DNA from 4 places in the Brevibacillus sp. DP1.3A genome. Region 1 is predicted to be linked to each of the others. Evidence: riboswitches for the same ligand, from Rfam matches in the RefSeq annotation. Region 1 holds a riboswitch; each other region holds the start of a gene.

What was found. Region 1 has a riboswitch for S-adenosylmethionine ahead of mtnK (S-methyl-5-thioribose kinase). Riboswitches for the same ligand answer to the same signal wherever they lie in the genome.
Region 2: another riboswitch for S-adenosylmethionine. It lies ahead of metK (methionine adenosyltransferase); the one in region 1 lies ahead of mtnK (S-methyl-5-thioribose kinase).
Region 3: another riboswitch for S-adenosylmethionine. It lies ahead of HP399_RS02520 (BMP family lipoprotein); the one in region 1 lies ahead of mtnK (S-methyl-5-thioribose kinase).
Region 4: another riboswitch for S-adenosylmethionine. It lies ahead of metH (methionine synthase); the one in region 1 lies ahead of mtnK (S-methyl-5-thioribose kinase).

The regions. Positions count from the first base shown of each region.
Region 1 covers NZ_CP085876.1:1,313,153-1,320,978, forward strand. Annotated here, with positions in the region: gene HP399_RS05955 (sigma-70 family RNA polymerase sigma factor) at 1-171, shown strand, start outside; gene HP399_RS05960 (anti-sigma factor) at 171-1,349, shown strand; SAM riboswitch class I at 1,446-1,591, shown strand; gene mtnK (S-methyl-5-thioribose kinase) at 1,726-2,955, shown strand; gene mtnA (S-methyl-5-thioribose-1-phosphate isomerase) at 2,952-3,992, shown strand; gene HP399_RS05975 (GNAT family N-acetyltransferase) at 4,092-4,664, shown strand; gene HP399_RS05980 (ABC transporter ATP-binding protein) at 4,802-6,544, shown strand; gene HP399_RS05985 (ABC transporter ATP-binding protein) at 6,564-7,826, shown strand, end outside.
Region 2 covers NZ_CP085876.1:658,616-666,441, forward strand. Annotated here, with positions in the region: gene HP399_RS03330 (SLAP domain-containing protein) at 1-990, shown strand, start outside; gene HP399_RS03335 (S8 family peptidase) at 1,170-3,746, shown strand; SAM riboswitch class I at 3,808-3,909, shown strand; gene metK (methionine adenosyltransferase) at 4,043-5,248, shown strand; gene HP399_RS03345 (polysaccharide deacetylase family protein) at 5,400-6,416, shown strand; gene HP399_RS03350 (sensor histidine kinase) at 6,413-7,555, shown strand; gene HP399_RS03355 (response regulator) at 7,589-7,826, shown strand, end outside.
Region 3 covers NZ_CP085876.1:466,206-474,031, reverse strand. Annotated here, with positions in the region: gene HP399_RS02530 (ABC transporter permease) at 1-330, opposite strand, end outside; gene HP399_RS02525 (ABC transporter ATP-binding protein) at 305-1,834, opposite strand; gene HP399_RS02520 (BMP family lipoprotein) at 1,973-3,001, opposite strand; SAM riboswitch class I at 3,203-3,325, opposite strand; gene HP399_RS02515 (methyl-accepting chemotaxis protein) at 3,607-5,082, opposite strand; gene HP399_RS02510 (DUF3298 and DUF4163 domain-containing protein) at 5,238-5,855, shown strand; gene HP399_RS02505 (MarR family winged helix-turn-helix transcriptional regulator) at 6,057-6,470, shown strand; gene HP399_RS02500 (hypothetical protein) at 6,521-6,796, opposite strand; gene HP399_RS02495 (hypothetical protein) at 6,789-7,115, opposite strand; gene HP399_RS02490 (NAD(P)/FAD-dependent oxidoreductase) at 7,298-7,826, opposite strand, start outside.
Region 4 covers NZ_CP085876.1:4,301,471-4,309,296, forward strand. Annotated here, with positions in the region: gene HP399_RS19670 (phosphotransferase) at 1-133, shown strand, start outside; gene HP399_RS19675 (bifunctional homocysteine S-methyltransferase/methylenetetrahydrofolate reductase) at 193-2,058, opposite strand; gene metH (methionine synthase) at 2,091-5,537, opposite strand; SAM riboswitch class I at 5,659-5,760, opposite strand; gene HP399_RS19685 (YjcZ family sporulation protein) at 5,974-6,081, shown strand; gene HP399_RS19690 (YcdB/YcdC domain-containing protein) at 6,149-7,826, opposite strand, start outside.

The sequences.
Region 1 (7,826 bases):
TATTTGGAGCAACTTCCGGAAAAGCAGAGACAGGTCATTTTGTTGTCTGCCATGCAGTTTTCCTACGCGGAAATGGCAGAGGTACTCGGGATCGAGCTGGCAGACGTCAAGCGTTCCTTGTTTCGTGGACGACAAAAGATGCGGCAGTTGTGGAGGGAGGAAAGCCTGTGATGAACAAGGATGAGAATAATCGCGAACAAAGGCTGGTTGCTTATTTGCGTGGGGAAATGGCGGAAGAAGATTCAAAACAATTCGAGGAGGAAATAGCCGCTGACGAGGAATACGCACAGCGGTTGGAGAGGCTTTTGCTGGGGGAAGAAACGGGAGCGGGCAACGTGAAGACAAAACAGCCTGAAACGCTGTCGGCTGAAAAACAGCGCGCCATTGTTCGCCGGGGGAAATGGAAAAATCGGTTGAGCAACGCTGGATTCACCATAGTGCTTCCCTTTTTTGCCGGAGTTGTGTTGCTGATTCTGAATGGCTGGGTTGGGTCACTGATGCATGAAGATCTGTTCCGCGTTGCGAAGTCGATGGTTAATTTTACTCAACCAGGTGTTAGTGTAGGCGGGAGTGGCTCGCAGGTGGGATTGTTTTACGGCAATATCAGCATGGAGCTGCGTGAAAGAGTTGGAGCGGAAGAAAAGAACGCTGGCCGCTTTGAAAGCACAAATGTGCTGTGGAAAGTAAACGCTGGGCCGAAATGGCCGGATGGGGTTAGGGAACAGAAGCTGTATTTCCGTTATCCGACAGACGGGGAAATGGTGGATACGGAATCGCGCACTTCACCTGCCTGGACGACGATGGAGAAGCTACCAGAGGGAACGGTTTCTCAGCTTGCGATTTCCTTTGATCGCTTTCTGACGTACGAGGAGTACTATGAATTGGTTTCGAGCCATGTTTCCTCTTCGGGACAAGATACAGTTTGGTTTGCCGTAGACACAGGGATCGAGACCAAAGAGAGTCAAGAGGGACAATTGATGTTAGGACCGGGAAAAGTATGGGGTTTTGCAGAAAGGGAGCTGAATTATGGTGGCCCTATTCTTGTAAACGGGGAAGGGGATAGGCGGATGGCGACTTATCTGAACGAAATGAAGTATTTGTCCGAGCAAGAAGGTTTGACTCGCGATATCGGCAGATCCTTGTTATTTCGTAGCGACCCGCAAATTACAGAACGATACAACTACATGCAACAAAACGGAGTGCGAATCTATGGCGCTGTCCTGACCGGACCTACGAAAGAACTGCTTAAGCTCAAGACCGAAAAGTCGATAACAGCAGCGTTTTTAGGCAAAGTAGACTGGTGGAATTGGGATACCCCTTCGGCATCGGGAACTCATCACACCTACTAATTGCAAGGTGCGAATTTTTGCACAAAAGGGTGTTGACATCGTGGAAGCGTTGGTTGTATGATTCAAACTAAATCAAAAACCGAATACGATTTGGATACCTTATCCAGAGAAGGTGGAGGGACTGGCCCGATGATACCCGGCAACCGACATGACGCCATTCAGACGCGACAAAGCGACTGATTGACAGGCGACATGCACGGTGCTAATTCCTGCAGAAACAAAAGTAGTCTGGAAGATAAGGGGGACATCAACACGGTTCTTACACGTGACGACACGACCTCTTTTCTTCGGGAAAAGAGGTCTTTTTATTGCTCCAGGTACTCAAACAAAACAAATAGAGATAGAGAAAAAATACGTAGAGGGGAGTTTTGGAATCATGGCATATCGCGCATTGACTGAACAGGAAGCAGTGGAGTACGTAAAAGGAATACCGGGTCTTTTTAGCGAAGGAGCAGAGCTGATCAGCCGCGAAATCGGGGATGGCAACCTCAATCTGGTTTTTGACATTCAGGAGCCAGCATCCGGTAAGAGTGTCATTGTCAAACAAGCGCTGCCTTTTGCCCGCGTCGTGGGAGAATCTTGGCCGCTTACGATTGATCGGGCTCGCATCGAGAGCGAGGCACTCCGCATTCAGCACAAATACGTTCCAGACCTGGTGCCGCAGGTGTATCATTTCGACGGGGAGCTTGCGTTGACTGTCATGGAAAACGTCGGGGACCATATCATCATGCGCAAAGGTCTGATCGAAGGAAAGCGGTACCCGCTATTCGCGAAGCAAATTGGTCGTTTTCTCGCGCAAACCTTGTTCTTTACATCCGATCTGGGCGCTCATCCGTACGATAAAAAAGCGCTAGTCGGAACATTCATAAATCCAGAATTATGCAAAATCACAGAAGACCTCGTCTTTACCGATCCGTATGAAAATGCGCCTACCAACGACTTCAACCCGTTGATTCGCCGGGAAGTCGAGGCGATTTGGAACAACAGGCCGCTGAAGCTGGAAATCGCCAAGCTGAAATACGATTTCCTTACTCGCTCAGAAGCGCTGCTACATGGTGACCTGCATACCGGAAGTATTTTTATCACGGAAAACAGCCTGAAAGCAATCGATCCAGAGTTCGCTTACTATGGCCCAATCGGTTTTGACATCGGGGCGGTCATTGCCAATCTATTGCTCAACTACGCAGGACAACACGGTTTACAAAAAGATCAAGGAGAACGGGAAGCGTACCGCGAATACTTACTGGAAACGGTCGAGGATGTCTGGAATGAATTCGTTTCGCAATTTGTTCAGCTCTGGCACAAGCACGCCAAAGAGCGCAGCGCCCATGTCGAAGGGCTGTGGCAAAGCTACGTGAAGCGCTTGATTCAGGATACAGCAGGCTATGCCGGATGCAAAATCTTGCGCCGTGTCATCGGCTTGGCAGGCGTAGCGGACCTGAATGCCATTGAAGATGACCAGACTCGCGCAGAAGCAGAGCGTCTGGCTCTCTCGATTGGAGAAGCGCTGATTCTCGGTCGCGGCGGCATAGACGAATCGACAGATATCACGGACATCGTACGCACTGTGACCGAACGTTACTATCAGGAGGCAACGACAGTATGACAACCAGCACCCAATTGGCACCTGTTAAGTGGGAGAATGACGCACTGGTCTTGCTTGACCAGACGCGTTTGCCAGTAGAAACAATCTATTTGAACTTGACTACCTCCGAGCAAGTATGGGGTTCCATTCGTCGCTTGGAAGTGCGTGGCGCACCGGCGATTGGCATGGCAGCAGCTTACGGGCTCTACCTGGGCATTCGTGGCAGTGAAGCGAGTAACTACGACGAGTTTTGGCAGGAACTGAACCAGCAGGCAGACTATCTGGGCTCTTCCCGTCCGACAGCCGTGAATCTGTTCTGGGCGTTGGATCGAATCAAAGCTCGTGTTGAAACAGAAAGCGGAGCTTCGATTGCCGAATTGAAGGCAGCAGTGCTCGATGAAGCACTGACGATTCAAAAGGAAGATGCTGAAGTATGCCGGACCATCGGAGAGCATTTGCTCACTCTGTTGCATGACGGTATGGGAATTCTCACGCACTGTAATCCAGGGGCATTGGCTACAGCAGCGTACGGTACGGCTACCGCTCCGTTTTATTTGGCAAAGGAACGCGGTTGGAATCTGAAGGTGTACGCAGACGAAACCCGTCCTGTCCTGCAAGGCGCTCGTCTTACTGCCTTCGAATTGCAGCAAGCTGGAATTGATGTGACGCTCATCTGCGACAACATGGCGGCGATGGTTATGTCCCAAGGCAAAGTAGAGGCTGTCATCGTGGGTACAGACCGCGTAGCAGCGAATGGCGATGTCGCCAACAAAATCGGTACGTATGGGGTAGCGGTATTGGCAAAAGCTCACGGCATTCCTTTTTACGTGGCAGCCCCCTTGTCCTCTGTTGATCTGGAGACACCGACAGGCGCAGATATTCCGATTGAAGAGCGTCCAGCCGAGGAAATTACCCATGGTTTGGGCAAACAGGTAGCTCCAGACGATATCAAGGTGTACAATCCTGCGTTCGATGTAACGCCTGCGAAGTACATTACAGCAATCGTCACGGAGACAGGTATTTTCAAGCCGGAAGAGATCGGCAATAGCAAAAAATAAAAGAATGATGTATAAGCGTTCGCCCTGTTGTTGCTGGCGGACGCTTTTTGCTCATTTTGGCGTTTTCCAGTAAAATATCCAAGAAAAGGGGAGATTCGTATGCAAACGATTCAACGGATAGCAATCAATGAAGATACGTACTTGAAACAATTAGAATTAGCCGATGCTGAGGAGTTATTTTTGCTTACGGATTCGAACCGGGAGAATCTTATGGAATGGCTGCCGTGGCTGAATTATACGAAGAAGGTAGAGGATTCGCGCCAATTCATCCAAGCGACGATTCATCAGTACAACGATAATCGCGGTATCAACTACGGCATTTGGTACCAAGGACGTCTGGCTGGTACAGTCGGCGTGCATACGGTGGATTGGATCAACAAAAAGACGTCCATTGGCTATTGGCTAGGTGCGCAATTTCAGGGTAAGGGCCTAATGACGGAAGCAGTGGCGACCTACTTGGACGTATTGATCTTCGGGTCATGGGATTTGGAAAAAGTAACGATTCAGGCTGCTACGGAAAACTACAAGAGCAGATCGATTCCGGAACGATTAGGGTTTCAACTGGAGGGGATACTACGCCGGAATGAATTCCTTTACAATCATTACGTGGATCATGCCACTTACAGCTTGCTAAAAGAGGAATGGCTTGACTGGAAAACCGATAAAAAATAGTAGATTGAACTGTATGCTTCGATTGACAATGAAAATTCTGTAAATTACGATGGTGAAGACAGATCAAGAGGGCTGCGTGTGATTCGCAAGCCCTTTTTTAGTCGTGCTGTTAGGTTTAAAAAATAGAGGTGATTTACATGCAGACACTTCGGCAATTATCTTGGTTTTTCCGTGCTTATTGGAAACGGTACGTCATTGGAATCTCTGTGCTGTTTATCATCGATGTCCTCATGCTTTGGCCGCCGAAATTAATCGGGGACACGGTGGATTCGATTCGTAACAGTTCCCTGACGGACGCTGACTTGACGCAAACAGTGGTCATCTTGCTCGTATTGGGTGTTAGCTTGTATGGATTGCGGTTTCTCTGGCGGTACTTGTTAAATGGGGGAGCCTTGATACTGGAGAGGACGTTGCGCGAGCGACTGTTTGCCCATTTGACGAGAATGACCCCGTCGTTTTTTCATCGCAAGCGCAGTGGGGATTTGATGGCCGTCGCTACCAACGACATTCCTGCCATTGAACAAACCGCTAGTACAGGGGTGCTTACGCTTGTCGATGCGCTGTTCATGACCGTGTTAACGCTGGGCGTCATGGTGACTGCGATTGATTGGAAGCTGACGCTGGCTGCACTGATCCCGATGCCGTTTTTGGCATGGTCAACGGCGTACTATGGAAAGTTGCTGCATGAGCGTTTTTACTTGGCGCAGGAAGCCTTCGGAGAGATGAATGATCATGTCCAACAATCTGTGTCAGGCGTTCGGGTATTGAGAGCATTTGTTCAGGAAAAGGCCGATATTGAGGCATATCGCCGAGTCAGTGAAAAAACGTTGGAGAGAAATGTGAGCGTTTCGCGGATCGACGCCCTGTTCGAGCCGACAATCGCGATTATTATTGGCTTCAGCTTTTTGATCGGGCTGGGCTATGGGACGTATTTGGTGTTCACTAGCGCTATCTCCTTAGGGAATTTGGTTGCGTTCAATTTATACTTGGGACTTTTAATTTGGCCGATGTTCGCCTTTGGTTGGCTGGTCAATGTATTGCAACGCGGTGGTGCTTCCCACAAGCGTTTTACAGAGCTAATGGTGGAGCAGCCAGATGTGACGGAGGCAGCGAATCCGGTCACGAGCCAAATCGCTAATACCGTAGAAGCACGCCATTTTTCCTTTACGTATCCGGGCACTGACAAGCCGGCACTCATTGATATCTCGTTTCGTTTGGGCGAAGGAGAGACGCTTGGGATTGTTGGACGGACAGGAAGCGGCAAGTCGACGTTGTGCCGTGCCTTATTGCATCAATATCAGATGAAGGAACAAGCTCTGTTTATCGGGGGCATCCCGATCGAAGGGCTCGCTTTCGATACGCTACGGGAAAAAATCGGCTATGTGCCTCAGGAGCATTTGCTGTTCTCACGGACGATTGCAGAAAATGTTACATTCGGGAAACCACAAGCGACGACCGAGGACGTGATGCATGCGTTGGAGCTTGCGGAGATGAAGAGAGATCTGGCGCAATTCAGAGATGGATTGCAAACCATGGTTGGAGAGAAGGGGGTCACCCTTTCCGGGGGGCAAAAACAGCGGGTTTCCATTGCGCGCGCTCTTTTGATGGATGCGGGTATCCTGATTCTCGACGATTCTTTATCGGCTGTGGACGCGCGGACTGAGGAGAGTATTCTTCGTCATCTGAGACAGGAGCGCGCGGATAAAACGACGATTATTACCGCTCATCGTCTGTCTGCCGTCCAGCACGCACAACTGATTCTTGTGCTGGATGAGGGGCAGATCGTCGAGCGGGGGACACATGACGAGCTGATGCAGCACAACGGCTGGTATGCAGAGCAGTACCGCCGTCAGCAAATGGAACAGGATGTGGCTGGTTGAGAGAGGGGGAAAACGTTTCATGAGCAAAGAAAATGTATGGGGGCGTTTGACCGAGTACGCCAGACCATTTCAAAAGCAAATACTAGGCGCGCTGTTCCTGCTCTTGCTGGGAACGAGTGCAGAGTTGGCGGGTCCTTTTTTAGCCAAGGTCATGATTGATAATCACATCCTGGCGATCCAGAAGCCTTGGTATCAACTAGACGAAGTGCCACCACAAGCAGTGGGGCAAGTCGCCTCACTGAACGGTACGAACTATATTCGTGAAGATGTAGCAGCAAAGACGGGTCTTGCTTTGGACAGTATCAATCAAAAAGAAGTAACCGTGCTGACAGAAGGCACGACCTATTACTTGGTTTCCGGCAAGGTGAATCCAAACACAGAGAAGCAATTTACCCCGATTGCGTCAGAAAACGGCAGGGAACGCTTCGAGGTAACAACCAAGGATCAATCAGGTCAAAAGACGACCTCCACAGGGATTCGGCTGACCGCAGAGGAAGTTAAGGCGATGTATCAAGGGGATGTCCTGCCCATTGTCTGGCTGTCTGTAGGTTATGGAGCACTGATCTTGCTCTCAGCTGGTTTTAACTACGTCCAGATTTTGTGGCTGCAAAAGATCGCTCAGCGCATCATTCAGCAAATGCGGATGAAGCTGTTTATCCATTTGCAAAAGCTCCCGGTTGCCTTTTTTGACAAAACGCCAGTAGGTGCGCTCGTCTCCCGTGTGAGCAATGATACAGAAGCCATCCGTGAGCTGTATGTAAGTGTGCTCGCCACATTTGTACAGAACGCTCTTTATTTGATTGGAATCTTGATCGCGCTCTACATCTTGCAGCCTGAGCTCGCCCTCTTTTGCTTTTTGACGGTGCCAGTGCTCGTACTGTTAGTCTACGTGTATCAAAAGTACAGCTCTCGCTACTATGCGGTGATTCGCGCGAAGCTCGGTGATATGAACACAACGATTAATGAAATGATCCAGAACATGACGATCGTGCAAGCATTTCGTCGGGAGAAGGGCGTACAAAAAGAGTTTGCTGATGTAAACGAGGTCTACTTCAAGGTGCGGATGAAAGAGATCAATCTGGAATCCTTGCTTTTGCGCCCAGCGGTAGATTTGATCTGGAAAGTTTCCTTGACCCTGATCGTCTGGTATTACGGCTCGACTTCCTTCCACAGCGCGATTTCCTTCGGTGCGCTTTTTGCTTTTGTCGATTACATGGGGCGTTTTTTCGAACCGATCAACATGATCATGAATCGGTTGTCACAAATGCAGCAGGCGACTATT
Region 2 (7,826 bases), 650 kb from region 1:
TGGTTATTGGAAAATTGGTTTGGTTCCAAGGAGAGCTTGGAGCAAGTACGCGAAGATATTCATGAGAATCTTCATAGAGAGTTTTATTTGGGTGTATCCGGAATAGAGAATCCACAGCAATCTGCGAACCGTGTGGATTCCAAGGAATTGTTTTTGGTGCTGAACGGTCCGTGGGATGATCAATTGGACGAAGCGGAGCATGAGCTCTTGCAATACGCTCATGATGAAATGCCTCCAGTGGTTCGTAACGAAGTAGGTATCATTCCTTTCTTTACGCAGGTTACCAATGATGGTTACTTGGTTCTTACCTACGTTCGCAATGCGACTGACCGCAGCATTTTGCTGCAAAAGCTTCCGCTGTCTTTGGTGACGGAGGATGGAGAGGAAGTCGCGAGAAAGACTTTTGATCTGATCACATCTGGTCCAGTGATGGAAATGTCCAGCCGTCCGATGGAATTCATGTTCCGCTGGGATGAGTTCGACCGTATTCCTGAAAAAGAGGTTCCTCTGAAGCTGACCTATATCAAGCCGAAAAAGAATGAAGTAGAAGAGAATCAAAACTTCAATTTGGGTCTGAGTGCAGATGAGTCCAAGCAATACTTGCAGCAGGCAGCAGAGAAGGCTCCGATTGTAGAGGGCGAAGTAGATTTGCAAGTCCTCGACATCAAGCCAGGTGAAGATAACGGACTGAAAGTCATCGTTGCTTTCCGTAACGGTCTGGGAAAACGTCTGGAGTTTACCGAAGTGCCGATTATCGTTCATGATAAGGATGGCGAGACCGTAGCACGTGTACACTTCACCTTGGAAAACATGAAGGTTGAAGCAAATAGCCATCGTGTATGGGCATTTGATATTCCGTTCTCCTCCATTAAAAAGGAAGAGGTAAATTTGGCGGAACTGACTGCCTTTATTCCGAAAGCACAACAAAGAAAAAAAGAAAAAGCTCAGGTAACACCTGAAGTGGAAGACAATAAAGGTTTGTTACAGTAAGAAGAAAACCCTTTTTGCCCATGGTGAAAAGGGTTTTGTACTGTAATAATGTTCCAAATATTGGGTGATCAGGGTTGCATGTCTCCCTTTTCATCCGCTATGCTAGGACGAGAAGATAAATACCTGAATTCCTTTTAGACTGCTTATTGTGCAGGGGAGAGAAGGAAGGAATGTTTTGCATGAAAAAATCAGTGAACATGTCAGTAGCGACTGCGTTAAGTGTCGCGCTAGTGATGGCAAACAACCAAACGATCTATGCTGCAGCACCACCAGCATCAAATGACTACTATTTAAGTAACCAGCTTCATTTGAGTCAAATTAGAGCTCACCAAGCCTGGTCAGTCGTAAATAGTAATGAACAGATTATCATCGCAGTGTTGGACTCCGGTGCGGATTACAAGCATCCTGATTTGAAGGACAACCTTTTGCCGGGTGTGAATCTTGTCAATCCCGGGAGGTCTGCCCAGGACGATAACGGACATGGAACAGAAGTAACTGGTGTACTGGCTGCTAGCGGGAATAACAGTATTGGTGTATCCGGTGTCTTGTGGAATGCCAGGATTTTGCCGATTAAAGTCTTGGCAAAAAACGGAAAAACCGAGAGGGAAATTCTTGCAAAGGGCATCCATACCGCCTTGGACCGTGGAGCCAAAGTCATCGTCATGTCTCTCAGTAGTATGGCCTACTCCAAGGAATTGGCGGATGCTGTGCAACGAGCGGAAAGAAGCGGAGCTGTTCTGATTGCAGCTAGTGGCAATGAGAGTAGCCGTGTGGCTTATCCGGCTGCTTATCCCACGGTAGTAGCGGTAGGGGCTGTAAGGAGTAACAATGAAGTGCTGTATCAAAGCAATACAGGACCTGAGCTTAACCTGGTAGCGCCTGGTTTCAATGTTTATACGACCAAGCTTGGGGGAAAATACGGTTCTTTTAGCGGTACTTCAGCAGCGGCACCACAAGTCGCGGGCGCAGCGGCGCTCATACTAGCTCGTCATCCCAAACTAAGTCCATTTGATGTGAGACAATTGCTTTATCAAACAGCTACGGACTTAGGGGAAAAGGGATGGGACCGGAAAACGGGCTACGGATTGTTAAATGTCGACAAGGCAGTTCGAACGGCCTTATCCTATGACTTTTTAGAGCCGAATAATCAGACGTACTCAGCCAAAGCGTTTCCGATTGAATCGCAAATACGTGGAAATTTGGGGCCAAAAGACACGATAGACTGGCTGAAGATGGACATCCCTTATGATGGGAAGGTCAGCTTCTCAGCGTCAGTGACTTCCGGTGTTTCTTCAGCGATGGCAGCTACCTTTTACCCAGAGAATCGTCCGCCGATCACGCAGTACTTCGGAAATGGGGATACGATAACTGTCCCGGTCAAGGCGGGAAGAATGAATATCCGGTTAATGCGTAACGGAGGGGTCAACAACGCTTTTACCTACGTGTTGACGAGTAAGTTTACCATCAATCCGGACCGTAACGAACCGAATGATACGCAAGAGACGGCAAGGCCGCTTGTAGGCAACCAAATCAGTGTAACAGGTAATTTTCACGATGAAGGGGATCAGGATTGGTTCTCCTACTACGTTCGTGAATACGGGCATATGGATGTCACTGTTAGTCCTGATAATAAGCGTGTCGATCTAGTGCTGGGTATCGGTAAACAAGAGCCTGGGAAAAAGACGGTTGTCTGGGATCCTAACTACGATAATGGAACGATAGACAATCCGACTGAGCGGCTCCAAAAAGAAGTGTCACCAGGCAAGTATTACATCCGTGTGAGTGAGTACAATCGCAATGTGGTGAATGGCGAATATCAGCTGGATCTGGGATACACGCCAGTAAAAAAAGATTTTAATGAGCCGAATGACACCTATCAAAAAGCGTCTCCGTTAAGTGGTGGGACAGTGATGTCAGGCACAATACCGACAGCTACTGATTCCGACTGGTTCCAATTTACTGTGAATAGTGAATCGTATGTTTCGTTCCGAGCGCCGTACATTCCTGTCGATAGTGGCTTTCGTTTCGCGCTCTATAGCGATCGAAACATGAACTATGCGATCGCTTCGACGAATGAGGTAGCGGAGCTGTCTAACCGAGGAAACGATGTTATCGGTTTGCGTTTGCAACCAGGAAAATATTATGTACGCCTTAATAGCGGTACTGCGTTCAAATATGAATCGTACCGACTCACGGTGACGCAGCAGAAATTGATAGCGGGCTATCGCGATATTTCGGACCACTGGGCGCGCTCAGAGATCGTCAGACTTAGCTCTCGCGATATTGTAAATGGGTTTAATGATGCGTCGTTCAAGCCGAATCAGGCAGTGACCCGTGCAGAGTTTGCGACGATGCTGCTTAAATCAATGCGTGCGACCGGTTCCAAGGTAGCGACTACCTACACAGGAAAAACGACCTTCCGGGATATGCCAAAGCGGCACTGGGCGTATCACAACCTAGGTGTAGCCTATCAATTAGGGATTTTGAAAGGGTACCCGAAGAATGAAATGAAGCCGGATCAGCCGATATCACGTGCAGAGATGGCGGTAATGATCGCGCGGGCACGTGATGTTTTGATGTATAACCGTGGTACATCGAATTATCAGGATGTGCCAACGAGTCACTGGGCTTCTCCTGCTATTGAGGCTTTAACATCTAGAAATTGGGTCAATGGGTACGGTTCTTCCTTTAAACCGAATGGAAGGGCAACTCGCGCCGAGGTAGTGGTGGTACTTTCCAAAGCCTATCAACTATAAGTAAAAATTTTCCTATTGACATCTCTGAAAAAAACAATTATTCTATTATCCGTAATGGATACTCTTATCCAGAGCAGGCGGAGGGACTGGCCCTATGAAGCCCGGCAACCGATCTAGAGCGGTGCTAACCAGCAGAACGGACATCTGTTCTGGCCGATAAGAGGATGAAGGAAGCAAAAAACGCTCAAACCTTTTCCTCCTAAAAAACGGAAAAGGTTTTTTATTTGCGTTTACGTAGATAAAATCCTGACTCGGCTACCACACTATTTGTATGAGGTCAAAGGAGGTATTTTCTCATGGCTTTGCAAAAAGGTCGTCGTCTGTTTACATCCGAATCTGTAACTGAAGGACATCCGGATAAAATTTGTGACCAAATTTCCGACTCCATCTTGGATGCGATCCTGTCCAAAGATCCAAACGCTCGCGTAGCTTGCGAAACTTCCGTAACTACTGGTTTGGTTCTCGTAGCAGGTGAAATCACTACAAACACTTATGTGGATATCCAAAAGCTCGTTCGTGAAACCATTCGTGAAATCGGTTATGACCGTGCGAAATTCGGTTTTGACGCTGACACTTGCGGTGTTATTACTGCAATTGGCGAGCAGTCCGCTGACATTGCACTTGGTGTAGACCAAGCATTGGAAGCACGCGAAGGCAAAATGACTGACGCTGAGATCGAAGCAATTGGTGCTGGTGACCAAGGTTTGATGTTTGGTTTTGCTTGCAATGAAACACCTGAGCTGATGCCACTTCCGATCAGCATGTCCCACCAATTGGCTCGTCGTCTGACTGAAGTACGTAAAAACGGAACACTTGCTTACCTCCGTCCTGACGGAAAAACACAAGTAACCGTTGAGTACGATGGCGACAAACCAGTTCGTATCGATACAATCGTTATTTCTACCCAACATGCTCCTGAAACAACTCTGGAGCAAATCAAGCAAGATCTGGTTGAGCAAGTAATCAAACCAGTTGTTCCAGCTGAACTGTTGGACGCTGATACCAAATACTTCATCAACCCAACTGGCCGTTTCGTAATTGGCGGACCACAAGGGGATGCTGGCTTGACTGGTCGCAAAATCATCGTAGATACTTACGGCGGTTATGCTCGTCATGGCGGCGGTGCGTTCTCCGGTAAAGATCCGACTAAAGTTGACCGTTCCGGTGCTTACGCAGCTCGTTATGTAGCGAAAAACATCGTGGCTGCTGGTCTCGCAGACAAATGCGAAGTACAAGTTGCTTACGCAATTGGTGTAGCACAACCAGTTTCCATCGCAGTAGATACTTTCGGTACAGGTACCATTTCCGAAGAAGCTCTGGTGAAATTGGTTCGCAAACACTTCGACCTGCGTCCTGCTGGTATCATCAAGCAGCTCGACCTGCGTCGTCCTATCTACAAACAAACAGCTGCATATGGCCACTTTGGACGCAATGACCTGAATGTTCCTTGGGAGCAAACAGACAAAGCAGAAGTTCTGAAGCAAGAGGCTGCTCAACTGTAATATTGCTGAATGACATAAAAAGAGCCTGGTATTGCTACTGGGCTCTTTTTCTTTTTAGGAGCAGAGTCATCCAATTATTGGGTCAATTGTTGCACAGGAATTTGTAGGACTGTGTCGAATCTCCTAGTGAGGAAGTAGAGGAGGGGTTTTTTTGCCGAACAGAAGGCTCTTCCTGATCGTGTTTCTTACTTTTTTGTTTTTTGCAGTGGCTATTGGGTTGTTAGGCGAATCTTTTCTGGAAAAAAAGAATAAACAAGAAGTGCAACCTTTTCCCCAAGTGGATACGTCTATAAGCATAAGTGAGACAAAAAATGCTGAGCCAAACGTCACACCAATTGAAGAAGCAGCGGTTCAAACGAAAAAGTGGTATAACAATCAGGTTGTGGTTTTGACGTACCATCATGTCACGGATCAATCGAATCAGCGGTATGTCATAGCTCCTGATCAATTTGCCCGACACATGAAATTTTTGCATGATAATGACCTGAATCCGATATCGTTGGATGAGTTCCTGCGATTTATGGAGACGGGTACCTTACCGACTGAGAATGCTGTTTTGATTACGTTCGACGATGGGTATGAGAGCTATTACAAAGAAGCATTTCCGATCTTACGTACATACGGCTACCCTTCAGTGAACTTCGCGATTGCGGGGCGCTTAAGAGATGTAGCTGATCGAAAACGGGAGAATATGACGCCACCACTTACGCGTCAACAGGTTAACGAAATGACTCATTCGGGACTGGTTACGATTGGGTCCCACACGTACAGTCTGCATGAAGAGGAAGAACGAAATGAGTGGGGCGATCTTGGCCCAGAAACAGCTCCGGTCTATCTGAAAGACTTGCAGCGTTTAGAGGAAGAGAAAGAGTACAGGGACCGCCTCTATGTAGATTTCAGTATATCTCGCGTCAGTTTAAGCGAATGGATGAAGAAAAAGGTTGAGGCTATCTCGTTGCCATTTGGCTACACAAGTCCAATCGTACTGGAGACAGCTCGTCAAGCTGGCTACCGCTATGTGTTTACATCCAATCGTGGATTCGTAAAACAAGGAACAGATCCGTTTGCCATTCCACGCAATGACATGGGACTGCGAGATGTAGAAGAAGAGCACCTCCAACAGTTGTTCACGAAGGCTAAAAATGAGTTTGAAGGAGAGCAATCATGAACAAAGCGATAGACATCAGCGTGCTGGACGGGGTGATCAAACGAACGATTGAAACCGTAGAAACGAGTAAAACCCAAATATTTGATATAGCTGAAAACGCCAGACAGCATGGCAACTCATTGAAGTTTGATCTACATGAACTTCGACAAGAGATTTCCAAAGTGATTCAAAAAGTCGATGCGCTTGAACTCGCGTATCGCAAATCGCGCAACAAGCTCGTGTTGGTCAGTCGTAATTTTCATATGTACACGGAGGAAGATATCCGGGTTGCGTATGAAGAGGCGAGCCGTATTCAGGTAGAACTGTCCATTTACCGCGAGCGGGAAAATAATTTGAAGCGCAGAAGAAATGATTTGGAGCGTCAACTGCGTACCTTGGAAGAAACCATCGTCCGTGCAGAAAAGCTGGTTTCTCAAATGGGCGTTGTGCTTGGATATTTGACTGGTGACTTAAGTAAGATTGGCGAGGCGCTGGAATCAGCTAAGCAGCATCAGTTGATGGGCCTAAAGGTAATCCAAGCTCAGGAAGAAGAGCGTAAGCGTGTCGCGCGCGAGATTCACGACGGTCCAGCTCAATCGATGGCAAATGTCGTGCTGCGTTCGGAAATTGTAGAACGCATGTTGAAAAACGAGCGCATTTTGGAAGCGCAAATGGAACTGCACGAGTTGAAGGAAATGGTACGTTTGAGCTTGGCGGATGTTCGACGTATTATTTTTGATTTGCGTCCAATGGCATTAGATGACTTAGGGCTAGTACCTACCTTGCAAAAATATATTCAAACGTGCGAAGAGCGTATTCAGTCTTCTATCGATCTGGTAGTATTTGGTGTGGAGCCTCCTTTGCGTAGTTCGGTAAAGGCTGCGATCTTCCGTTTGGTTCAGGAATGTTTGAACAATGTGGAGAAGCACGCAGGCGCTACGACAGTTCAAGTGAAGCTGGAATTTGTACAAGATTCGTTAAGCCTCGTCGTCAAAGACGATGGGGTCGGATTCGATCTTGAAAAACGTATGGCGAATGGCAACTCTTTTGGACTCTTGGGAATGCGTGAGCGTGTACAGCTCTTAGAGGGTAGTGTCGAGCTGCAATCCGCTCTGGGAGAGGGAACCAAGGTTATATTCCAAATACCGATAAAATTGTGACATGATACGTAAACAAGTACTGGGGGATGAACCATGGATAAGAGACAGCAAGAACTCCGCATTGTGATTGTGGATGACCATCAATTATTTCGCGAAGGCGTAAAGCGAATATTGGAAATGGAAGAAGATTTCAAGGTCGTCGGTGAAGGTGCGGACGGAGGAGAAGCCACAGTATTGGCGGAAGAGCACAAGCCGGATGTCTTGTTGATGGATATTAACATGCCGAACATAAATGGCGTTTCTGCTGCAGAAAATGTGATTTCTGTAAGCC
Region 3 (7,826 bases), 850 kb from region 1:
AATTTTGATCATTCCCGGTGCTGGCAAGTAAATCGCGACTAACGCAGCACTGACGGCACCCAGCACCATTTGCCCTTCCGCCCCCAGGTTGAATACCCCTGCCCGAAATGCGAGGGAAAGACCCAGGGCAATCAGCATGATAGGCGTAGCTCTCGCTAATGTAGACGTAAAGAAATAAAAACTGCCAAAGGCCCCTTTCCACATTTCCTGGTAGGTGCCCAAGATCGATTCGCCAACTGCAGCAATGACCAGCGCCCCGGTCAACAAACCGATGACGACAGCCAATAACGGCTGAACCAATGACTTAGATAGCTCTTTGATTGCTGCCATGAATGCTTCCTCCCGCCATGATCACGCTGATTTTTTCTTCGGTTGCCTCCAGGCGTGAAAGCTCTCCAGCGATTCGCCCTTTATACATGACCAAAATCCTGTCAGACAAGGCGAGAATTTCGGACAACTCGGAGGAGACGAGCAAGATCCCGTCTCCCTGATTGCGCTTTTCGATCAGCGCCTGATGGATGTACTCCATGGCACCGATATCTACCCCTCGCGTAGGCTCAGCCGCAATCAAAAACGGGGTTTCCTGTCCGAGCTCCCTTGCTACGATCAGCTTTTGCAAGTTTCCACCTGACAGATTCCCTGCCAGCTCCTGCAATTGTCGGGAGCCTGTCTTGATGGCAAACTGCTCAACCCAGCCTTTTACGACTTGGCGGAATTTCTCCCGCAAAACAACGCCGCGACGGTTGTAAGCAGGCTTTCGCTGATAGCCCATCAACGCATTTTCCTCGACGCTTGAGAGTTTGGCCGTTCCCCACAGGTAGCGATCCTCCGGAATATGCGCCAAGCCGGCATCCCGAATGGTGGCAACTGATTTGTTCGTCACGTCGTTGCCGCCTAACCGCACCTTTCCCTCCTGTGCCGCTCGCAAGCCGCTGATCGCTTGCAGCAGCTCGGATTGACCATTCCCGGAAACACCTGCGATTCCTACGATTTCCCCGTGGTGCACGGTAAAGCTGACTTGATCAAGCAGTGTCTGCTTTTCTCGAACCGTGAGATTCTCCACCTGCAACAAAGGGCCTTTATCCAGAGGAACTCGCTCAGCTAGCTCCTGCAATTCACGTCCGACCATCAGTCTGGCTAAATCGTCCGCATTGGTTTCTGTACGGGATACCGTTCCCGTCACTTTGCCTCCGCGCAGTACCGTAATACGATCAGCTACCTCCATGACCTCCTGCAACTTATGTGTAATCAAAATGACGCTCTTGCCGCTCTCGGCCAGGTTTCGAATCGTTTGCAGCAGGTCGCGTACCTCCAGTGGGGTAAGTACAGCGGTCGGCTCGTCCAGCACGATAATATCCGCACCCTGATACAGAACCTTCAGAATCTCGACCCGTTGCTGTTCCCCAATCGAGCAATTCGCTACCTTGGCCTGCGGCTGAATCGGAATGCGATACTGCTCACTAAGAGCCCGCACCTTGTCCTCCGCGTCATTTCTTTTGAAAAAACCCGCTTGATTCGGCTCGTATCCGATCACGATATTTTCAGTCACACTGAATTCTCCGAAGAGCATAAAGTGCTGGTGAACCATCCCGATTCCATTTCGAATCGCGTCCTCTGGTCCGCGGAAAACAACTGGCTTGCCATTTAACACGATCTCTCCCGACGTCGGCTGCTCCATCCCGTACAGCATCCGCATCAGTGTCGTTTTGCCCGCTCCATTTTCCCCGACAATCGCGTGGACTTCTCCTGCTGCCAGTGAGAACGACACCTTGTCGTTGGCGGTAAAATCTCCGTACTTCTTGGTCATGGCCCTCATTTCCAAGCGATCGGTCATTCCCACTCCCTCATTTCTGTACGTCCTTTTATGAAAATGGAAGACCGACTACACAGCCGTAGTCGGTCACATCCATCACTGTGCACAAGCTATAAATAAACGTTCAAAAAGTTGGCTTTTCAACACCGAGCTACCTTTTTAGAACTGGTCTGGTACTTTGCGAGTGCCAGCTACAATCTCATCGCTGATCGCTTTCACTTTATCCACCACTTCTTGTCCAATAAAAGCGTTCAGTGGCGTTTTGCTTTCGTGCGTGACATAGGTTACCCCAACACCTTTTTCTTTCAAGCCGTACGCCACAACACCTGGTTTGAACGTTCCTTCTACAAAGTTCTTCACCGTTTCATAAGCTGCCGCGTCGGTCCCTTTCAATTGGGACAGAACAATATGCTCTGGATCAATCGTGGTACGGTCAACGTCCTGACCTGCTGTGAAGAAGCCTTTTTCCTTCGCTGCTTCGAAAACGCCGAGGTCTCCTACTGCTGCTGCACCGTTAATGAAGTCAGCGCCTTTGGAAGCTTGGAGCAAAGCCAATTCCTTCGCTTTTGCCGGGTCAGTGAAGCTACCTACATAGTTGACCATCAGCTCTGCTTTTGGATTCGTCGCTTTCAAGCCCTCTTCGAAGCCAACTGTCCATTTTTTCAACTGCGGAATATCAAGAGCGACAACCATACCTACTTTGTTCGTTTTCGTTGCCAGACCTGCTGCTGCTCCCACCAGGTAAGCCGCTTCCTGCTCGCGGAAGGTAACACTGCGAACGTTTGGCAAATCCACTACAGTATCAATAATCGCAAAATTACGGTCAGGATTTTCGGTAGCTACTTTTTTCAATGCATCCTCTGATGTAAAGGAAGAAGTGATGATCAAATCATAATTTTCTGCAACAGCCACGCGCAGATTCTCTTCAATCGCTCCATGGTCCGTAGATTCAATCGTTTTCACTTCTGCGCCCAGCTCTTGTGCGGCTTTCTTCGCACCCTCATCCATTTGTTGGAAGAACGGATTCACACCGATTTTCTCGGGCAAAATCAAGGCAATTCGCTTTTTGGCCGCGCCCTCTTGTCCTGCTGATTGTCCTCCTGGCTGATCTGCAGGTGCGCTTGTGCCAGTCGAGCACCCTGTTGCCAATACTGCGAATGTCGTTAATGCCAGCAATAACTTCTTCATGATGTATCTCTCCCTATCCGAACTTTACGTTTTTCTTTATCCTATTAGGTAATGTACGGCTTTTTACCCAATTTTTCAATACTATTTACGAATATTATCTTATAAAATATATTTATCGTTCGTTTATTACCCCCTTTCCTTTTACAAATAAAACAAAAAAACTCTTCCCGGAGGAAGAGTTTGCGTACGTAGCCGTTCTCTTCCTCATCTGTCAAAACCATGGTACAGGTTTTGCAGGAATTGGCACCTTTCTGTTCATGCATAGACATGATCAGTGGTTGCCGGGCATCATCGGGCCAGTCCCTCCGCCGCTCTAGATAAGGTAGGTGAATATATTTAGTTACAATGGAATTCATTCTAGCAGAACGGTTCAAAAATGCAATTCTTTTTTCTCAATTCCAAACACTTCTAAAAGTGAATCGAATTTGAAGTTTAAAAAGTCGTCTTTTCAGCACCGAGAAATTGGCGAGAACCTGAAGAAGGAGGAGCGGAGTGTAGGAGACCTACATGAGCACCGGACTTCGAAGGTGAACGTCAATTTCGATGCCGAATCAGCTTTCAGAACTACTTCGTGATCAAAATACGACTTTTTAAACAACCTTTAACTAATTTACGTGAAAGGTTTGCTGGAGACGATGAGACAACGTATTCAGCTCGCCCAGCTCTTCCGTAATCTCACGCACTTTTTGATGCTGGTTTTCTGCTGTCGCAAACAGCTCTTCTAAGTTGGCTACGGATTCCTCGGTTACGGCTGTAATAGTCGACATCTCGATGGCAACTTCTCCGGAACGCACTTTTACCCGGTCCATGCTGGAGCTTACTTGATCAGCTGCTTCCAAGAAGGCCATCATCCCGGCACGCACTGCTTCAATGGAGGCCACTGTTTTCACGGCCAGCTCTTGGCCTTTTGCAACAGACGTTTCTCCATTGCTCATATGCTGCACCGCATTCTCACTTTCCTGATGGAGAGATTTCAGAATGTCGGTAATTTCCTGCGTAGCTGTCGCGCTTTGTTCCGCCAGCTTGCGTACCTCATCCGCTACAACAGCAAATCCACGTCCATGCTCGCCTGCACGCGCCGATTCAATCGCCGCATTCAGCGCCAAGAGATTCGTTTGTGTCGCGATCTGATTAATAGCGCCAACAATTTCTTCTACGCGATTCGCCTGTCGATTGAGCTGGTGAATCGTAGAGGCTGCTACATTGACTGCCTGCACAATTTGCTCCATCTGCGAGGACAGCTCGTTCATCATCTGAACGCTGTCTGTCAGACGACGGTTGTTTTGTTGCGATTCCGATTTCATTGCGTTGGTCTGTGTTGTGACTTCCTCGATTTCCTGGTCGATGGATTGAACCTCTTCTTCGATTTTCACCGTAGAATTCGCCTGCGATTCCATACCTGTGGCGACTTCCTTAAAGGCTACCATCATTTCATCTGTATTGCGCTTCGTACCTTCCGCATGCTCATGCACATGATCGCTTGTACGATCCAGCTGCTCCGTCATTTGCTGGATGTTCAAAAGCATTTCTCCCAGACGGCGCTCCTTCTCTTCCGCTTCCTGCCTTGCGTCATCAGCTTTTCGCAAGGAGGCTTGTCCGGCGAGACACAGATACGTGACGGCTCCCATCATCATGAGAATCGTGACAATACGCATAAGCAAATTGAGCTCCGAAAAATCACCTTCGAAAATCTCGTAGGTTCCCGTATAAAATCCGACAATCGTAACGATGATTTGGGCGATTCCCGCTGTAACTACCAGCTTCCAGTCCAAATAGGCTGCCAAAAAGCCCATGACGATAAAGGCGAGGAAGGTAACCTCCTGGTAATCGGTAAAGTGATCGAAGGAAATAGCATAAAACATAAGTCCGATTGCAACCAGATAACGAATCACATGACTATCTTTGCGAATGAAATAATACGGCGAAACAATTAGAGTGACCAGCAATCCCAAGGACGTCACTTTCCAGAAGTTCACATCCACTTGGTAGGCAATGAGTCCTGCCATCCACAAATGATTCCATAGGATGAAAATCATAAAGCCTTCTTTGTCAGTCAAGGTATTGCGAATCAATTGAATCATAATTGCCCCCCTTTTCCTTTTTACTTATGTATCGGATTCTTTCCCCATTATATAGCCAAACCTTTGCCAAATTTGTGAAAAAAGTAAGAACAGCCAAAAACAATTTCGAATAGGCTATTACACAACTCTCACGTACAGGAGGCAAACGGAGAAAAGTGGAACTCAATCAATTGCCAGCTACTGTGCTGACACGGACGATTAGCCGTCCGAACACCACGATTTACTATCCACAATTGGCAGGCCTAGCCAACCAACAAGCGGAAAAAGATATCAACCGGGCGATTTATCAAACGGTTCAAGGCTTAATTCACGAGCAACAACGGGTCCAGGTACCGGGAAATACAGAAATGCAAGGAAGCTACGAAATCAAGACAAACGAACGCGGCATTTTCAGTGTCGTGCTGAGCAACTACGCCTACACACCACAAATGGCTCACGGCATGACCTTCCTCGGGTCGATCACCGCAGATATCCAAACAGGCAAGCTGTATACGCTGCGTGAATTATTCAAGCCAGGAAGCGATTACGTCAAGGTGCTTTCCGAAAACATCAAGCGTCAAATCAAAGAAAGAAGCATCCCCACACTCAATGGCTTTACTTCGATTAAACCCGATCAAGATTATTACCTCGCCGACAAATCGCTGGTCATCTACTTTCAGTTGTACGAAATTACACCTTACTACGTCGGTTTCCCCATGTTCCCCATCTCGGTCTATGAACTGGAGCCGCTCATCAATGAAAAAGGACCATTGAGTATCTTGTCCGCAGATTAATCCTCCACCGTATTTTCCACCCAGGTGAGTGTCTTCTTCCATGACACTCGCCTGATTTTATTTGTGTCAGAAAATCCATTATTTCGCCATCGAATAAACGTTTACTTATATGTCCGAAACTGCTAGTATGTTATTGTACATATTTACTTAAGCAATAAAGTGTACGATATATCGGACCAGCTTTCCTGGAGGTATATACTCATGCAATATTATGGTCATCGAATTAGCCAAACCGCAAGAATATTCAGCAAATCATTAAATGGGACTATGTCTCCCATGGGATTATACAGTTCGCAATGGGGGATTATCCTTTGCTTGCATTATCGTGAATCGCTCACCCAGGTTCAATTGAGTAACTACCTGAATGTGGAAGCGCCGACGATTACCCGGACACTCACCCGATTGGAAGAGATGGGCTGGATTATTCGCTCAGAGGGTGATGACAAGCGTGAGCGCTATGTGTCCCTGTCTCCACAAGCAGTCGAACGGTTCCCGGAATGGCTGGAGGCCGCCAAAGAGCAAGAGGAACTGGCACTCCGCGGCCTTGACGAAGCAGAACTCGCTATCTTTAACCGCGTACTGAAGAAAATGAATGATAATTTGCAGACATCGTAGTAAGTAAAAAATGACTTCGCCCAAAAGCAATTTGGTGAAGTCATTTTTTGTTAGCCATTTTTCCTTGTACTATGGATGATGGTGTTGAGCTCTTGTTCCAATTGAATCAATTCAAGCTGTATCTGTTGCTTTTGCAATTGTTTTTTCTGTTGCAGCACTTGTTTTTTCAACTCATTTGATTCTTTGTCATTTGCTACGTTCGTTGTAGAAGTATCCTGATCCGGTTCCACCTGTCCAGTCGTGCCTATAGCCGATAGGAAGGCAGCCAGAACAGCGATCCACCCGCCTACCGCTGCCAGCTCATTCGCCAGATTTTTGTCAATCATCCTTCTTCCCTCCGTTTTTGGATGGCTTCTCCTGCAAATTCTTCTTTATATCTTGCATACTGTCTCGTAATTGAGCCATTTGCTGTTCAATTCGTTTGAATTGCCTATCATCATCTTTGTCATTGTCATTGTCATTGCCATTCTTATTCTTCCCATTGGCTTTCTTGTTCGATTGGATCAGCGGTTGCGCCGAAGTCGCATTTCCGCAAGCAGGCTTTTGACTTAATTTCGTTGTTTTATCAATGGCGAGTATGACAAAGCCAATCGAAATAATCCAAAGTGCTATTACAGCGGTATCGTCATCATCACAAAAAAACATAGATACCTCCATGCCAACAAAAGGTCGTGGTTTGATTATTGGCCCTTCTATACAATACGCTTCTGCCTAGTTCCTCGTGACATCGGGATCATTACTTTCCTGATGTTGTTCTGTCATGAAAAAGGCTCCCCACCAAGCACAAGCGTGCCCAGCAAGAAGCCTATTTGTTATGATCGTATTCGTTATTGCATGCGCTTCGCGATATTGCGAGCCATCCAGACCCCAGCAGCTCCAGCCTGAGCCAGACCACGCGTAATTCCGGCACCATCCCCGCCACAGAACAATCCTTTGATTTCTGTTTCGAATTCCTCAGTCAGTTTTGGACGTGCCGAGTAGAATTTCGCTTCCACTCCGTAAAACAATGTATGCTCGGAAGCGATTCCCGGCGTTACCTTGTCCAGAGCTTCCACCATCTCGATCAGACTTTTCATCGTATTGTAAGGCAACACGAGTCCCAAGTCACCCGGTACCGCTTCCTTCAGAGTAGGCTCCAGGAAGCCTTCCTTAATACGCGCCTCTGTAGAACGGCGACCGCGCAAAATATCGCCGTACTTTTGCACGATGACCCCACCGTTTGACAGATCATTCGCTCGCTTGCAAATTTCTCTCGCGTACTCATTCGGCTTGTCAAACGGCTCTGTAAACGTATGAGATACCAAGAGCGCAAAGTTCGTATTCATCGATCCCAGCGCTGGGTCTTTGTAGGAGTGC
Region 4 (7,826 bases), 3.0 Mb from region 1:
GCATATCATTGAACGTTTTTTACGCAAAAAGCTGTACGCCCAGATGAGCCTTGCTGAGATTCAACAGTTTTGCAATCGGGAAGCTCTCAAGACCGCCTTTATGTTAGACGAAATGAAGGCCCATGTATATTAGACACAAGGCTATAGCCTGTCTATACACATAGGCCTTCCCTATTTAACTGGCGTATACCGTTAAGTCCGGGCCAGCTTCACCAATGAGCTTTGCTGACGCGTATAGTGAATGAGCTCTGCCGCCATCTCGTAATAATTGAAAGGTGTAATCAGATAGATGCCATTGAAGTAACGAACGGCCGTGTCGACCAATTCCTTCGCGATTGCGATTCCTTCCTGTCGGGCGGCTTCTCCCTGTACCTTTTTCATCCGTTCGAGAGCCTCTGTCGACAGCTTGATTCCCGGCACTTCATTATGCAGGAACTCCGCATTGCGCGAGCTGGTCAGCGGCATGATCCCGATAAAGACAGGAATGCCGATGTGCTTCGTCGCCTCGTACACATTCCGAATGGACTCTGCATCGTACACAGGCTGTGTCATAATGTAGTCCGCACCTGCCTCGACCTTCTTTTCCAAGCGGGCAACGGCAGCATCCATATTTCGGACATTCGGATTAAAGGCTGCGCCCACAATAAACTGGGCTTTTTGCTTTAACGGACGTCCTGAGAACGAAACACCTTCGTTCAACTGCTTCACCATGCGAATCAGATCAAACGAGGTCACATCAAATACCGAGCTGGCACCTGGCAAGTCACCAAAGCGTGATGGATCGCCAGTAATCACCAATATTTGGTCAATCCCCAATGCGTGCAGCCCCATTAAATGCGATTGCTGTCCAATGAGATTGCGGTCCCGGCAAGCAATGTGCAAGAGCGGATCGATTCCATGTCTGCTCTTCATGAGGGCCCCGAGAGCCATGTTGCTCATACGCACTGTCGCCAACGAGTTATCCGCCAACGTAATGGCGTCTGCTCCTGCTTTGTGCAGCTCGCAGCATCCGTGGAGAAACTGGTCTGCATCCAGATCACGCGGAGGATCAAATTCAACAATGATCGTCGTTGCTGTTTTTACGCGCTCGACAATGCTTGGTTTCTCCCTCTCCCTCGTGTTCTGCACAGAAACCGAAGGACGATCTCCAGCTACGATGGTTGGATTCACACGCGCTTGCGGCTCAAGTGACTCAAGTGCATCCGCAATCGCCTTCACATGTGCAGGTGTGGTTCCGCAGCATCCGCCAATCAACCGTACCCCTTGCTCACGCAAGCGAAGCGCACTCTGTCCAAAATATTCAGGTGATGATTTAAAAGCGTATTCTCCGTCAGTCATCCCCAGACGCCCCGCATTCGGGAATACGGATAAGAGTGCATCTTCTGGAATTACTGTATTTTCAAACGAACGAAGTAATTCAGCGGGACCAAGGCGACAGTTTAGTCCGATCACGTCAGCACCTGCGGCTTTCAGCTTGGAAAAAGCATCTGTCAGAGCGTAGCCATCACGTGTGCGCCCTACTTCCAAAGTAGCTAACTGTGCGATTACAGGTACATCTGTGAGCGGGCGGATTACCTCGATCGCCAGAAGCAGCTCCTCCAAGTCCACGAACGTCTCCAGAATCAGTCCATCTACGCCAGCATGCAATAGAGCAATCGCCTGTTCCTCATATTGGTCACGGTATTCATCCAAAACCTTTTTCTTCACCCGTCCAGCCAAAATCGATCCGATGCTCCCAGCCACATAAGCATCATCCTGAGCAGCTTCCCGTGCAATGGCGACTGCGAGCCGATTAATCCGCGCAACCTTATGCTCTAGACCGTAACGGCTCAATGCATCGCGGTTGGCAGAATACGTATTTGTCTCTAGGAAACGTGCACCGGCCTGATAGTAGGACGTATGAACTTCATGTACCAAACGAGGGTTGGATAAACACAGCTCCTCAAAGCTGACACCAACTGGGACGCCCAGCCCGTGCAGCTGGGTCGCCATCGCTCCATCTCCGACTAGAAGGTTGTCTTTCAAATAGGCTCGTAAATCTTTCTTTCTCGTCGTCAACTCAATCCCTTCTCTCCCATATTCATTTATCTTTAAACTTCAAAAATAGATGGACCTGCGTTGAAATAACGTGCTTCAGGGTGAGCAAATACCATCGCCGATACGGAAGCTTCTGGCTCCATCATGAAGCCCTCTGTCAGCTGAACGCCGATATCCTCTGGACGCAACAGACGGAATAACTGCGCCTGATCTTCCAGATTCGGGCAAGCAGGGTAACCGAAGGATACACGAATGCCCTGATATCTAGCACCGAAGCGCTCGAGCATCGTCATCTCAACCGGATCCGATATACCCCACACGTCGCGCATGACGTGGTGAATTCGCTCAGCAAATGCCTCTGCCAGCTCCAATGCCAAGGCTTGGAGGACATGGGAGCGCAAGTAGTCACCACGCTCTTTTAGCTCTGTAGATTTTTCGCGAATCCCTCCCCCAGCCGTTACGGTCAGGAATCCAACATAGTCCATTTCCTTGCTCTCCACTGGTCGCAAGAAGTCGGACAGGCAAAGATGAGGTTCTTCCAGCTGACGCGGGAACGAAAAGCGCTCCAGCAGCTTGCTGTGGTCTTTTGGATCATAGACCAAAATATCGTTGCCATCTGACTGAGCCGGGAAGAACTGATACACACCGTGTGTCGTAATGGTTCCTTTTTGCTTCGCTTCATTTAATAGCTCTTCCACAATGCCGTACAGTTCCAGTACCTTGTCGTCGCCTGCCTCTATCAATCTATCTACATTTCCGCGAACACCGAGGTGTTTTCCGAGGAGCATCCGCAGGTTCAAATACGGCTGCAAATGGCTGAGCGGATATTGTCGCAAAACATGTCGTTCACAATCGGGCGGCAGATGGATCGGAACGGTTCTGCTGATGGCTGAGCGAGCAGGCACTGGTGCTTTTTTCTCCTCAACAACAGGCTGAGCCGTTGCAACTGCTTCCAGCAGATGCTGCTGTTCTTCTACCAAGCGATCACGTTCATCCGGATTTTGTAGACGATTCACGAGGTCCAGACCATCCATGGCATCTTTTGCGTATAAAACAATTCCACGGTATTCTGGTGCGATCCGGTTCGATGTGAACTTGCGCGTTAACGCCGCACCGCCAACCATCATCGGGATATCAATGCCTGCCTCACGCAGGTCTTGTGCAGTAATGACCATTTGCTGCGCGGATTTCACCAAGAGTCCAGAGAGACCGATGGCATCCGGCTTTTCTTCTCTGCATGCGGCAATCAGTTGCTCTGGCGGTACCTTGATCCCCAGGTTCACGACATTGTAGCCGTTGTTTGACAAAATAATTTCCACGAGGTTTTTTCCGATGTCGTGTACATCGCCCTTGACTGTCGCCAACAAGATTTTCCCCTTGGCAGCGGCATCGCTTTTTTCCATGAATGGCTCTAAAAACGAAACGGATGCCTTCATAACTTCTGCGCTCTGCAATACTTCTGCCACGATCAGCTGGTTGCCGTTGAACAGGCGACCGACCTCTTCCATCCCAGTCATCAACGGACCGTTGATGATCTCGAGCGGTGCGTATTTATCCATAGCCAGCTTCAAGTCTTCCACTAGACCATCCTTGGAGCCTTCGACTACATAACGGGCCAAGCGTTCTTCGAGCGTTAACGAGGAGACTTCCACACTGACTTCCTTTTTCTTTTGGCGATAAAATTCGGTGAAGGCCGCCAAGGTCTCATCATTTGTCTCGAATAGAAGGGCTTCTGCCAGCTTTTTCTCGTCTTCTGGAATCGAAGCGTAGCGCTCCAGCTTTTCCGTGTTGACGATGGCGTAATCAAGCCCTGCGAGAGTGGTGTGGTACAAGAAGACCGCATTCAGCACTTCCCGACCTGCAGCAGGCAAGCCGAAGGAAACGTTACTGACACCCAGGATCGTCTTGCAAGCAGGCATTGCTTGTTTGATTAAACGAATTCCTTCTACGGTTTCCAATGCAGAGCCGATGTATTGTTCATCCCCCGTCCCTACTGGAAAGACGAGTGGATCGAAAATAATATCCTGTGGCTTTATTCCATACTGGTTGACAAGAATGTCGTACGAGCGTTGCGCGACCTCCAGCTTCTTTTCGCGAGTGATAGCCATACCCGCTTCCTCAATCGTTCCAACGACAACGGAGGCACCGAACTTGTGAATAAGCGGAACGACTTCCTCAAATCGCTCCAACCCGTCTTCCAGGTTGATCGAGTTGAGAATGGCCTTCCCTTGCGAGTAACGAAGTCCCAGCCCCATGACCTTGGCATCTGTCGAGTCGATCATGAGGGGCGCTTTTACTTTTTTCACGATGAACTGTAGGAATTTTTCCATATCTTCGTATTCATCACGGTCGGGATCAGCCAAGCATATATCGATGACATGTGCGCCGCGCTTTACTTGGGCCCGGGCAATATCAGATGCTTCTTCATAGTGACCAGCTGCAATCATTTCACGGAATTTTTTGGAACCGATGACATTGGTCCTCTCCCCTACTAGCAGGGGACGATTGTCATCTTCGACGTAAACGACCTCGATCCCGGAGACCGCGCTCAGCGGTTCTACAGCTGCACTGCGAGGCTTGCAGTCTTTCAATGCTTCTGCCATCGCTTGAATATGGTCAGGCGTTGTTCCGCAGCAACCGCCAGCGACGTTTATCCAGCCTTGTTCAGCGAATGCCAGCATTTTCGAGGCAAGTCCTTGTGGCGTTTCATGGTAATGACCGTTCTCATCTGGCAAGCCTGCGTTCGGATAACAACTGACCGCACATTGGGCAATTCCCGACAATGTCCGCAGATGATCACGCATGAACTCTGGTCCTGTCGCACAGTTCAGACCAATAGAGACTGGCTTTATATGTTCCAAGGAGATGTAAAACGCCTCGATGTTTTGGCCAGCAAGCGTCGTGCCCATCGGCTCAATCGTACCTGACAGCATCACTGGGATCTCCTGTCCAAGCTCTTCAAAAGCTTTGCGAATCCCAATTCCACCGGCCTTAACGTTCAACGTATCTTGCGAGGTTTCCAAAAGAAGAACATCGGAGCCACCGAGAATCAGACCTTTTGCCTGACGATAATACGCCTCGACCAGTTCTTCAAAAGTGACACCGCCTGTCAACGAAAGGGTTTTGGTCGTAGGTCCCATTGCACCAGCTACAAAACGCGGCCACTCCTCCGTGGAATAGGCATCCACCGCTTCTCTGGCCAAGCGTGCTGCCGCTATATTGATCTCAAGGTCTTTCTCTGGCACATCGTACTCGGCTAAAACGATGGAAGCAGCACCAAACGTATTTGTTTCGACGATGTCTGCTCCCGCCTCTAAATATTTCTCATGAATGGAACGGATCACATCTGGTCTGGTCAAGTTCAAGAGTTCATTACAGCCATCATAGGCTTCACCGCCGAAATCATCAGCAGTCAGGTTCGCCTGTTGAAGCATGGTGCCCATTGCACCATCCAGAATCAGAATTTTCCGGGAAAGCTGTTCGCGAAAAGTTGGTTTCATTGACGTGCCCCTTTTCTCCCTTGCATCGGCTTATTCTCTGTAATTAGGTAAATAAAATCAAAAAATCCTCTTCTTTGAAAGAAGAGGATTTGTCAGCAGATACGAAAACGCCTGAGACATCCTCTTATCTTTCAAAGCACGTAGCTTTGCTGGAATTGGCACCGGATTTTTACCGGTTGCCGAGGCTTCATCAGGCCAGTCCCTCTGCCTCTCTGGATAAGAGTCGTACACTTGTCATTTAGTTGTATTGTGAAATGTCTTGAATGTTTGCAAGTATCTTAACACCCCCTTTGTCTCCCCGTCAATTGTGAATTGTCTATTTTTTACTGAGCCTCTTCTCTTACACGCCCATTTTTGCCTAAGCTGGGCATCCGCCCAGTCCAATATCGGCATTCGTGTATAGACTGGAGTATAACGGAAAGGAGGGGAAACAAAGATGAGTACATCTTTCTGCGGGAACGGATTCTTCGGTGACTGCTTCGCAATCGTGCTCGTGCTGTTTATCCTGTTGGTTATTATCGGGTGCTCGTGTGACGACTGTTAGATAAGTGTTTAAGAAAGGCTATCCCAAAAGCCATCAGGAATGGCTGCGGGATAGCCTTTTTTTCGTTTTAGTCGGCGATGATCTTGCCTGTCACGGCATCAAGGGCCATAAATTTGTTCGCAAGCTTTTCCTCACTCCACGGCACATACGCCAGCTTCGGTTGAGGTAATTTTTGCCCATCCACATCTTTCATCAAATAGACCAGCTTCAAAGGCATGACGCGTAAATACTCCTCAACAGCCTTATCTTTCGAGATGATCTTGTCGGATGCTGGAAGCTCCACCAACTCGTGCGTCTCTCTGTAGTTATCAAACTTTGTCACTTTGCCCGTAGACGGATCGACCGTTACCGAATAAGCCGCTTTTTGCTCGCGATCCTGTACAGGAATGCCATCCTTGCTCAGGAAAAATCTGAATTCCCATTCGCCCGATGACACAGGACTCGCTTCGCCTGGCTGTATAACTTGTGCCAATTGTACTTCTTTTACACCTGGATCGACGTATTTATGCAGAAAGGCGAATGCAGCCTCTTCCGCTTGCTGGCGTTTGACTGTCACTGCAGCATTGGAACGCGGTGTTCCCAGCCCGACGACACTGCCTGTTTCTGCGATAACTTCTACGCCGATATACTTGTCATTTTTATCATACCAGACGTATTTCTTGCGTCCATCGCGCTCACGTTCACTCTCTCTGTAGGTCAAGCCTTCTACCTGTACGCCGAACTCTGCTTGCAGCAGTGCTTTTGCCTCATCCTTGGAGCGAACCTTGACGTATTCTTTCGGAGATTCGATTGGATGTGCTTTCTTCGTATTCAACTGATCATAGGCAAGCCCGTTATCTCCCGTTCCATACACAATCTTGCCACTGGTCGCGTCGATATGCCACTCCGTACCATCTTCACGTCCTCGTTGCATGAAGGAAACAGCTGGCGTGTACTCCAGAATAGGCTGCCACTTCTCTCCTTGTTTTGATTCTGGCCGTATTCTCGGATTCTGCACGTATCGAAGCTTCATATGCTCACTCAGCTCTTTGATGGCTACCTCTTCTGACACAGCAGTCGATACATCTGGATATCGTGACGGCTCGAATGATACGGGCTCCTTCCTGAAATATTGGACATGGCCAGAGTCAGTTGTTACTATGCTTATTTCATCAGACAACACTGGCAGCCCGTTATAGTATCGCAAGTACAATCCTGGATTGTTGGCGTCCAACAACCGATAGTTCTCGCTATCAGCCCCGAGCAGTTTGTTCAGAAACTGTCGCTCTTGCTCCAAGGCTTTTGCTCCTTCTGCTTCTTTCCGGCTCGCTGCTTCCTTTTTATCCCTATACAGAAGCATATACGATTCCAGTGCTTGACCATTTCCATAGATCGCAAGAGAAACTTGATGCCCCTCCTTGTTCATTTTCCCCAAGATTACTAACATGCCATCGTGGTTCTTCTCTTTATCCAACAGAAGAAGGGAGGGGTTCAAATCGGGCACGGCATCTGTCAGCTTGGTGAAAAAGGCTTGTTCACTCTTGTTCAATCGCCCGAAAAATGTGACTTGCTCATGCTGGTCAATTCCAACTGACAATACGTCGAACGGAACTCGCTGGCCGTTTTCCATACGTTGATAATTCACGCTCATCCATGGGCCTTTTACCTTATACTCGTCCGTATAGATCTGAGTCTCGACGAGCTGATAGGTCTTACTTTCCTCCCCCAAAAAAGCTTGAAGAAATGCGCTTGCTGCTTTCTCCGCA